DNA from 3 places in the Geobacillus sp. WSUCF-018B genome. Region 3 is predicted to be linked to each of the others. Evidence: predicted binding sites of a transcription regulator. Region 3 holds the regulator's gene; each other region holds the start of a gene.

Region 1 (3,290 bases), on a different contig from region 3:
AGTTTCGCTTTTGTCTGTGCCATCAGCCTAGCCAGCTGAAGAAGCGAAGCGGTCGGCGTTTTCTCGTATGCCAGCTCTTTCACATCCGGATTTTTCAAGTCCGAACCGATCGAATCCAGATACCTCGGCAGCTCGCCCCCGCCCGTCATCCCGGCGGCGATGGCTGGGATGTCGACAGCGGCGTTAATCGGCACGATGCCGCAGATGTCTGGGTGATGTTCCGCCAAATAAAGCGTGAGCGTCCCGCCCATCGACAGCCCGGTGACAAAAATGGTTTGGCATCGTTGTTTCAGCCATCCATATCCTTCTTCGACCGAGGCGACCCAATCGTGGAACGTCGTCCGTTCCATGTCTTCGTAATGCGTTCCGTGCCCTTTTAAGCGCGGCAGGCAAACGGTATAGCCGGCTTTCGCATACGCTTCAGCGAGCGGGCGCATGCTGTGGGGCGTGCCGGTGAATCCGTGCACGAGCAGCACCCCGACCGGCCCGTTTTCGGCGTAAAACGGCTCGGCGCCCGAGAGCACCGGATATTGTTCGCTCATCTTCCTCTCCCCCTTATCTAGGTGAACTACCCACCACCTACGCTTCGCTTAGAGGTGGGGGCTTCAAGCGACTTGTGTGTGTTCGCTGAACGGTAAGCCACACACAAGAACCCTTTACGCTATCATGTTCGTTGGCTAACGCCAACCGAAATTCATCTCCCACTTTCACTGGTGCTGGCGCACCTTCACGTTTAGAAGTAGGAGACTTCTTTCGGAGGGAAGTCAAATCCGTTCCTCTCACTATATTCGCCGCCGCACCTCTTTTTTCCTTTTTTGATCGAACGACGTTACCACATCGACAACCATGACCGCCACCATTCGTGAAACAAGCCGTTGACGCCAAAATAGACGAATGCGATCCAAGCGATGCCAACCAATGCTTTCTCCATCCCTTTTCCCGTCCGATAGAGCGGCACTTTCCACCGCTTGGACGAAAACGGCCAAAACAGCGGCACCCCTTGAACAGAAAAAAAGTCTTCCACAATATGAAACAAGTAGCCGAGCACGAGCCCAGCGGTAAACGGCGACGCCGAGTCGCGCCAGACGAGGGCGGCAAGCACCCCCCAGACGATGAGCGAATGCGTCATGCCGCGATGGCCGAACGCTTCTTTTACTTTCCCCGCGACGCCGAACGAACGGCGGCCGACGTATGACGACGGCTCGTCAATGTCAGGAAGAAGGCTGCCGATGACAAGCCCCGCCGTATAGGCGGCGGTAAACGGCAGCGCCGTATACGCCGTCGCCGCCGCCCCCAAGCATAAGGAAACAATAACATGACTCGAATATCGCAACAAACATCCCCTCAAACTTTTATCGTTTTCCCCATTATACCACAGAAAAGAATATTTGTTCGTTTCTTTGACGGATTTGTGACAATGATGCCAAGTGTGACAAAGTTAACATCGCGTTATTGACATCATGGCTATAGTTAAAAGTACACAACGCTAATAAGGAGTGAAGCAAATGAAACGAAAACGATCTCCGCTTGCCAACCGTTTCAAATATATTCGGCCGATCGAGCGCCAAGCCGACGGCCATAGCGAAACAACCTACGGCGACCGCGCCTGGGAAGATGCGTACCGCCGCCGCTGGCAGCACGACAAAGTCGTCCGCTCGACCCATGGCGTCAACTGCACGGGGTCGTGCAGCTGGAACATTTACGTCAAAAACGGCATCGTCACCTGGGAAGGACAGCAGCTCGACTATCCGTCGACCGGGCCGGATATGCCGGACTTTGAACCGCGCGGCTGCCCGCGCGGCGCGAGCTTCTCATGGTATATGTACAGCCCGCTGCGCGTCAAATACCCGTATGTCCGCGGCATCTTGCTTGACATGTGGCGCGAGGCGCTCTCCCATCATCCAAACAACCCGCTTGAGGCGTGGAAAAGCATCGTTGAAGACCGCGAAAAAGCGAAGCGCTACAAACAGGCGCGCGGGAAGGGCGGATTCGTGCGCGTCAGCTGGGATGAAGCATTGACGCTTGTCGCCGCTTCTTTATTGTATACGGTCGTCAAATACGGACCGGACCGCAACGTCGGCTTCTCCCCGATTCCAGCCATGTCGATGGTCAGCCATGCCGCTGGGGCGCGGTTTATGCAGCTGATGGGCGGCCCGATATTAAGCTTCTATGATTGGTACGCCGACTTGCCGCCGGCGTCGCCGCAAATTTGGGGCGACCAAACGGACGTGCCGGAGTCAAGCGACTGGTACAACGCCGGCTACATCATCACCTGGGGCTCGAACGTCCCGCTCACCCGGACTCCGGACGCTCACTTTTTAGCCGAAGTGCGCTACCGCGGCACGAAAGTCGTCTCCGTCAGCCCAGATTACGCCGAGTCGACAAAATTCGCCGACGACTGGCTGTCGGTGAAGCAAGGGACGGACGGCGCCTTGGCGATGGCGATGGGACATGTTATTTTAAACGAATATTACGTCAAACGGACCGTTCCATATTTTGAACGATATGCCAAAACGTACACCGATTTTCCGTTTGTCGTCACCTTAAAACAAAACGGCGGCACATGGACGGCCGGCCGCTTCTTGTTGGCGAAAGACCTTGGCAAACAAACGAACAATGCCGAATGGAAGCCGGTCATCTATGATGAAAACACCGACTCGTTTGTCGTGCCGAATGGAACGATCGGCGCTCGCTGGGAAGACAAAGGAAAATGGAACTTGCGTCTTGTTGATGAGGAAACAGAACAGCCGCTTGAGCCACGCCTGTCATTTTTAGGGAGCGAAGATGAAGTCATCTCGATCCAGCTTCCATATTTCACCGCTGAGGGCGGAAAAACGATCGAACGCGCGGTTCCAGTGAAAAAAGTGCAAACCGTAACAGGAGACGTTTACGTCACGACCGTCTATGATTTGATTTTGGCCAACTACGGCATTGACCGCGGCATCGGCGGCACAGTCGCCCACTCGTACGATGACGAGGTGCCATTCACGCCAGCATGGCAAGAAGCGATCACCGGCGTCGACCGCGAACTCGTCGTGAAAATCGCCCGTGAGTTTGCCGACAACGCGATCGACACAAACGGCCGGTCGATGATCATCGTCGGCGCCGGGATCAACCATTGGTTCAACTCCGATACGATTTACCGCGCCGTCTTGAATCTTGTCTTGTTCGTCGGCGCCCAAGGGGTGAATGGCGGCGGTTGGGCCCATTACGTCGGGCAGGAAAAGCTGCGGCCGGTGGAAGGATGGCAGACAATCGCCACCGCTCGCGACTGGGTCGGACCAGCGAAA
Region 2 (3,290 bases), on a different contig from region 3:
CAAAAACAACAAGGAAGTCGCGACAAACAGCGTCATGATCGTTTTGTTTTTTTGTTGTTTTAATGTCATCGCCATTTGCCAGACAAACAGCACGATGCCGAACAGCAGAAGCAAGCCAGGGAGAAACGCCTGGTTTGGCGTAAACGCTAAACTGGCGGCAAAGGCGACGATGCCGAGAGCGGTGATCGCAAACTGCCAAAAACCGAGCCGCTCGCTCCAAATCGGCGTCAAAAAGGCGACCGGAACGAGCTGGTACATCGCCCCCATGGCCGTCATCAATGCAAAGCCAAGCAACGCCAGGTGGGCCGCCGCCCACACGAACGGCAGCCGGAACGCGCCGCTGCTAAGTGAGGGAATCGCTCCAAGCAACATAAGCTGCGACGCGGCGAACGCCAACACGGCGAACATGATAAACGAGAACGGAAGACGGACGTCTGTTTCCGTCCCCGTGCGAGTAGGAAACACGTTGCTCATCCTTTCGTAATGCGGATTTCAAAACTGCCGTCTTCGCGTGCGACCGTCTCGTGCCGGTAGCCAAGCTCGTCAAGCTGCTCGTACAAAAACATCGGGCGGCGATCGTTAATGATCGTCAGCGTCTCCCCAGGATTCAGCTTAGCGAGGGCAGCGAGCGTCCGCATCATTGGCTGCGGCGGCTCGAGTCCGCGGTTATCGAGGATCATCGGTCATCCCCCCTGTTTGACAAACGTTACTCTCCAATGTTTTTTCTCGATTTGTTCGGCCTCGTACGTAAATCCTTTCGCTTTCATAATCGGAAACAACGGCAGCGGCTTGAACGGGGCGTGTAAAATGAACGTATCGCCCGGCTGCAGCGGCTTGATGGCGTTCATAATTTTTTCAAACGGTTCCCGCTTTTGCCGCAAATCTTCGCGTACATCGAGTTCAATCGTCACACCCATGCGCTTTCCCTCCTTTTTGACTATCATGATAATCATTTTCACTGTGGAATGTTGTGATATAGCTCACATCTTTCGGCCGAAACATGACATATTCCACTTTGGAAAAAAGGTTTCGTTTTCGTTTGAAAGGGCGGAATAGCATGTTCCAGAAAGATGGGCTTGCCGAAATGTTTGAAAGGAAACCCCATCAGCTCCATTGCGCATCCCGACCGGTGCCGGACGATGGGGAAAAAGGAGTTAGAAAAAGATTTCTTGTTCGAGCCCTTCGCGGTCAATCAAATAAAAGCCGTGTTCGTCGACGTCAATCAGCCCTTTCCGTTTCAGCTGGCTCAACGTGCGGCTCACCGTTTCCCGGGCGGTGCCGATCATGTTGGCCAGCTCGCGGTTTGTCACATGGGCGGTGAGACGGTGCCACTTCCCTTGTTTGACGGCGTTCGTGCGCGTCAGCCGCAACAAAAGCAACACGATTTGTTCGTACGTATTATGGAGCACTTGCGCTTCGAGCCGGTTTTGCAAATCAACGATTTTTTCGCCCATGACGCGAAACAGTTTTATGCAAAGTTCAGGGCTCGCCATCAGCACTTGTTCGAAATCGTGGATCGGGATCGCGATCAATGTCGCTTCCTCGACCACTTCGGCGTGGGCCGGATAGGTGCCTTTTAAGAAAAAGCCGGCATGCGGAAACATTTCTCCCGTCTGCAAAATCGAAACGATTTGTTCTTTCCCGCTGAAGTCCGTTTTATAAATTTTTACCGTGCCGGAATGAATGAAATAGACTCGCTCGAGCGGGTCGCCTTGCATAAAGACAAACGTCCGCGGCTTGTAAACGCGCACGTGGGAAATGGCAACCAGCGAATCAAGCTCGTAATCGGACAGTTCACGAAACAACGGAACAGCTTTTAAGCGGTCTTTCATCCAATGGTTCGCCATGGCGTTCTCTCCTTTGGAAATGTGACAAAAGTGTGGCGGCTGTCAACAGAGCATCGATGCTTTTCTCTTTTTGAACATCCGCGCCGTTTGGCCTTTTCTGCCTTCATTGTATACATTCTCACGCCATAAAGCTGTGATATAAATCATAACGGACATTTGCCCCGGCTCACAAACCGCCGAACGATCAGCGCGCTACAATGGGGGCGAACAAACGAGAAGGAGGTTGGCTCATATGGAAGTTCATCGATCCGTTCGCCCCAACATGCGGCCGGGGCGGCAAACGACCAACAGTTTTCTCAAATCGATTCTCATTTTCACTATTGTGATCAGCTTTACCGTCCTGCTTGTCGGCGGATATTGGATTTTTAAAGAAATGGCGCCGAGGCCGAAGGAAGTGCGCAGTGAAGACGGCCAAGTGTTGATGACGAAAGAAACGATCATCGGCGGGCAGGCCGTCTTCCAAAAATACGGGCTGATGGATTACGGAACCGTGCTTGGGCATGGGTCGTATATGGGGCCGGACTATACGGCGGAAGCGTTGAAAATTTATACGGAAGGCATGCAAGATTACAAAGCAAAAGAGCGGTATCACAAACCGTTTGCCGATTTAACCGCCGATGAGAAAACGATCATCCGCGAACAAGTCATCAAGGAAATGCGAAAAAATCGCTACAACCCGGTTACGGATGTTCTCGTCCTGACAGATGCGCAAGTATACGGGTTGGAAAAAGTGCGCGACTATTACCGCGACGTGTTCACCAATGGCGATGGTTGGGGATTGAAAAAAGGATTGATCAAAGAAAGCGACATGCCAAAATCAGGCCGTGCTTGGGTCGCGGACGGCGACCAAATCAAGCAAATTGCCGACTTTTTCTTCTGGACCGCTTGGCTGTCAAGCACGCCAAGACTTGGCGACCACATCACCTATACGAACAACTGGCCGTACTATGAGGACGCCGGCAATACGATGTCATTTTCCGCGGTATGGTGGAGCGGCGCGAGCGTCACGATTTTGATTTTGTTCATCGGGATCATTTTGTATGTGTTCCACCGCTATCAGTTAAGCATGCAAGAAGCGTATGCAGAAGGGAAGTTTCCAGTCATCGATTTGCGGCGGCAGCCGCTGACTCCGTCGCAAGTGAAAACGGGCAAATATTTCGTCGTTGTATCGGCGCTCTTTTTCGTCCAAACGATGTTCGGGGCGCTGCTCGCCCACTACTATACGGAACCGGACAGCTTCTTTGGCATCAAATGGATCTATGACCTATTGCCGTTTAACATCGCCAAAGGGTATCATTTGCAGCTGGCGATTTTTTGGATTGCCACCGCTTGGCTTGGTATGGGGATTTTCATCGCCCCGCTTGTCGGCGGGCAAGAGCCGAAAAAGCAAGGGCTGCTCGTCGATCTGCTTTTTTGGGCGCTTGTCGTCCTTGTCGCCGGCAG
Region 3 (3,290 bases):
GTTACTGGTATGTCATCATCACCTATATCGCCATGCAGCTGTCCTCCTTTGTCGGTGTGCCGCTCCTTCGCGCCCTCGGCGTCGGCCAAGGCGCGCAAACACGTCTCGAAGCAGCGAAAATTGCCTCCGGCTATTGGGCGGTCATCAGCTTTTTATTGGCTTTTGCCATCATTTTATGGCTGCTGCGCGGCGACCGCGATGAACGGACAATGCGGCGGCTGCCGCTCGCCTCGTCATGGATGTGGGCGATCTCGGGCGTCTTTTTGGCGCTTGCCGCGCAAAGCGTTGCCGCCAACATCGAATGGCGTCTATTGGGCATTGAGCCGGGCTCGGAAAACACAAGGCAAATCATCGACATCATCCGCCTGACGCCATTGCTCGTCGTCGTCACGTCGGTCATCGGCCCGGTTTTGGAGGAACTCATCTTCCGCAAAATCATTTTTGGCTCGCTTTATGAAAAATACAACTTTTGGTTGGCAGCGCTGGCCAGCTCGCTTCTGTTCGCTCTCGTCCACATGGAGCCGGAGCATTTGCTTTTGTACACGTCCATGGGGATGGTGTTCGCCTTTTTATACGCCAAAACCGGACGCATTTTCGTGCCGATGTTCGCCCATGTAGCAATGAACACGTTTGTTGTTGCCGTTCAAATTTTGTTGGCTGATGAATTGGAAAACATGATGCGCCAAGCGGAACTGCCGCTGGCCATTTGGAGGATTTGGCTATGACGCGCCATCCGCGGCTGTTTTCTGTTCCGTATTTCATCTTGGGCTTCCTGTTTACGTATTTGGCGATCGAAAGCGTTCATGAAACGATTTGGAACGTCTCAACCATCGCGTTGGCGGCGCTGGCCGCTTTTGATTTCGGCACCGCCTTTCGCTTGTTCTTCACACCGAGACAATAAAACCCTCCCCATTGGGGGAGGGTTTTTGCCTGGCGCCGTATGAACCGTCCTCTTGATGCTGCCCTCAATATGGATCGCCGCTTCCTTCCTCCGCCGCTAATTGCGCCTTTCGATAGCCGATTTTGGCAACCCAGATGCTCCCCTCATACAAAAGCGTCAGTGGAATCATGACGATCACTTGCGACAACACATCCGGCGGCGTAATGACCGCCGCTAAAATAAGCAGCGCCAAATACGCATACTTGCGGATGCGAACAAGAAGCTGCGGCGTAATAAGCCCTAAGCGGGTGAAAAACAGGACAACAATCGGCAGCTGAAACACGATGCCAAACGGCAGCACGAGCTGCAGCAAAAACTGAAAATATTCATTAATGCCGATCATCTGTTGAATGCCGAGCCGTTCCGCCAGCTGATTCATAAACCGGACGACAAATGGAAACAAGACGAAATACGCAAAACCAACCCCGGCTAAAAATAGAATGATCGATGCTGGAATGTAGCTGAGCGTTGTTTTCCGCTCTTTTTCATACAGCCCCGGACTGACGAACGCCCAAATTTGATAGAGCAGCACCGGAGCGGTCAGTACAGCGGCGATGACAAAGGCAAACTGAAAATACACTTTGATCGGGTCGGTGAGGCGGAACGCGTTCATCGTCAGCTGTTTCGCTTCCGCAGTGTGCTGCAAATACACAATGACGTCATCGACAAAAAAGAAGCTGGCTACAAGCGCCGCAACGAAAAAGAGAAGCACGATGATCAGCCGTTTCCGCAGCTCTCCGAGGTGTTCATACACGGACATTTCTTTGTCATTCATCGTTTCCCCATCCTGCCTTGTCATCGGTCGGTTTTCGTTTCTTCGTCATCAGCGAGCCCTTTTGTGGCGTCTTTAAACTCGCGAAGCGACTGGCCGAACGACCGTCCCAACTCCGGCAGCTTTTTCGTGCCAAACAGCAACAAAATGACAAGAACGAGCAACAAATATTTCATGTGTTGTTCTCTCCTTTTTACGATGGCGATGGATAGTTTTTCAAAAAATAGACGAGCGACTGCAGCTCAATGGCTAAATCGATATGATGGACGCGAATATGGTTTGGCACGTTCAGCCGCGCCGGAGTAAAGTTTAAAATGCCTTTAATTCCTTGCGCGACAAGGCGGTCGGTCAGCGCTTGAGCTGCGGCGGCCGGCACGGTTAAAATCGCGACCGGAATGTCGCCGCGAAGCCGCTCCTCCAGCTCATCGAGATGATAGACCGGCACCCCGCCGACTGTCGTTCCAACCTTCCGTTCATCGACATCAAACGCCATGACAATTTTCGTGTTGTTATTTTTCGAAAAGTTGTAGTTTAAAAAGGCGGTGCCTAAATTGCCGACGCCAAACAGAGCGACTTCGGTCACTTCGTCCTCTTCAAGTGTCTGGCGGAAAAACGACAACAAATAATTGACATTATACCCGTATCCTTTTTTGCCGAGCGCGCCAAAATACGAAAAGTCGCGGCGAATTGTCGCCGGATCGACTTTCACCGCCTCGCTCAGCTCGGCGGAGGACACGCGCTGCTTCCCTGAGGCATGTAAATTTTTCAAAAACCGATAGTATAACGGCAGACGCTTGGCAGTCGCCTGCGGGATTTTCGGTTGTTCGTTGCTCATCGTTTCATCCCCCAGTTAATCGGTTTTCCGTCGATAATGGCCGGACTTCCCGCCCGTTTTCTCGACCAAATACGTTGGACCGATCGTCATTCCTTTATCGAGCGATTTGCACATGTCGTACACAGTCAATGCGCATACCGAGGCCGCCGTCAGCGCTTCCATCTCCACTCCTGTGCTCCCTTTCGTTTTGACCGTCACGGTAATCACAAGTTTATACGCTTCCGCCTCTTTTTCCCAAGCAAAGGCAATATCGATGCCTTTTAACATAAGCGGATGGCACATCGGAATGAGATCGGCCGTTTTTTTCGCCGCCATGACCCCGGCCACCTGGGCTACCGCCAGCACATCACCTTTCTCAATGGCATTGTTCGTCATCTTTTCATAAATCTCTTCGTTGACGGTGACGCTCGTTCTCGCCACCGCTATCCTGACCGTATCTTCCTTGTGTGTAATGTCGACCATTTTCGCCCGGCCTTGTTCATTGAAATGCGTAAACGATGCCAAGACAATCTCCTCCATTTATCACTATACACCATTTTTCGTCATCTGTCTTTGACCGTTTTCGCGACTTGCGTTAAACTATTCGCGAGGTGACGGACATGATCATTTTGCAAGTGAATGGGCTCACGAAATATTTTGGCGCTGACCTTATTTTATCGAATATAAAACTAGAAATACAGTCCCGCGCCCGCATTGCTCTTGTCGGCCGCAACGGCGCAGGCAAATCGACGCTGCTGAAGATC

The links. The regulator Rex, encoded in region 3, represses fermentation and respiration genes when NADH is low (regulators of the CRP and FNR family bind a similar motif). The targets are predictions, from matches to a motif close to TTGTGAAATATTTCACAA.
Region 1: a site for Rex is predicted at 1,428-1,445, ahead of CV944_RS06400 (nitrate reductase subunit alpha). Genes of this name have one in related genera too.
Region 2: a site for Rex is predicted at 969-986, ahead of CV944_RS11300 (DUF2249 domain-containing protein). Genes of this name have one in related genera too.

Annotation. Positions count from the first base shown of each region.
Region 1 is NZ_PIJF01000014.1:57,851-61,140, forward strand. It holds gene CV944_RS06385 (alpha/beta hydrolase) at 1-542, opposite strand, end outside; gene CV944_RS06395 (metal-dependent hydrolase) at 830-1,333, opposite strand; gene CV944_RS06400 (nitrate reductase subunit alpha) at 1,506-3,290, shown strand, end outside.
Region 2 is NZ_PIJF01000035.1:25,915-29,204, forward strand. It holds gene CV944_RS11290 (hypothetical protein) at 1-474, opposite strand, end outside; gene CV944_RS11295 (DUF2249 domain-containing protein) at 471-680, opposite strand; gene CV944_RS11300 (DUF2249 domain-containing protein) at 684-917, opposite strand; gene CV944_RS11305 (Crp/Fnr family transcriptional regulator) at 1,155-1,847, opposite strand; gene CV944_RS11310 (nitric-oxide reductase large subunit) at 2,080-3,290, shown strand, end outside.
Region 3 is NZ_PIJF01000070.1:5,798-9,087, reverse strand. It holds gene CV944_RS15380 (CPBP family intramembrane glutamic endopeptidase) at 1-725, shown strand, start outside; gene CV944_RS15375 (YdiK family protein) at 722-901, shown strand; gene tatC (twin-arginine translocase subunit TatC) at 966-1,715, opposite strand; gene tatA (twin-arginine translocase TatA/TatE family subunit) at 1,736-1,888, opposite strand; gene CV944_RS15360 (redox-sensing transcriptional repressor Rex) at 1,906-2,547, opposite strand; gene moaC (cyclic pyranopterin monophosphate synthase MoaC) at 2,563-3,051, opposite strand; gene abc-f (ribosomal protection-like ABC-F family protein) at 3,147-3,290, shown strand, end outside.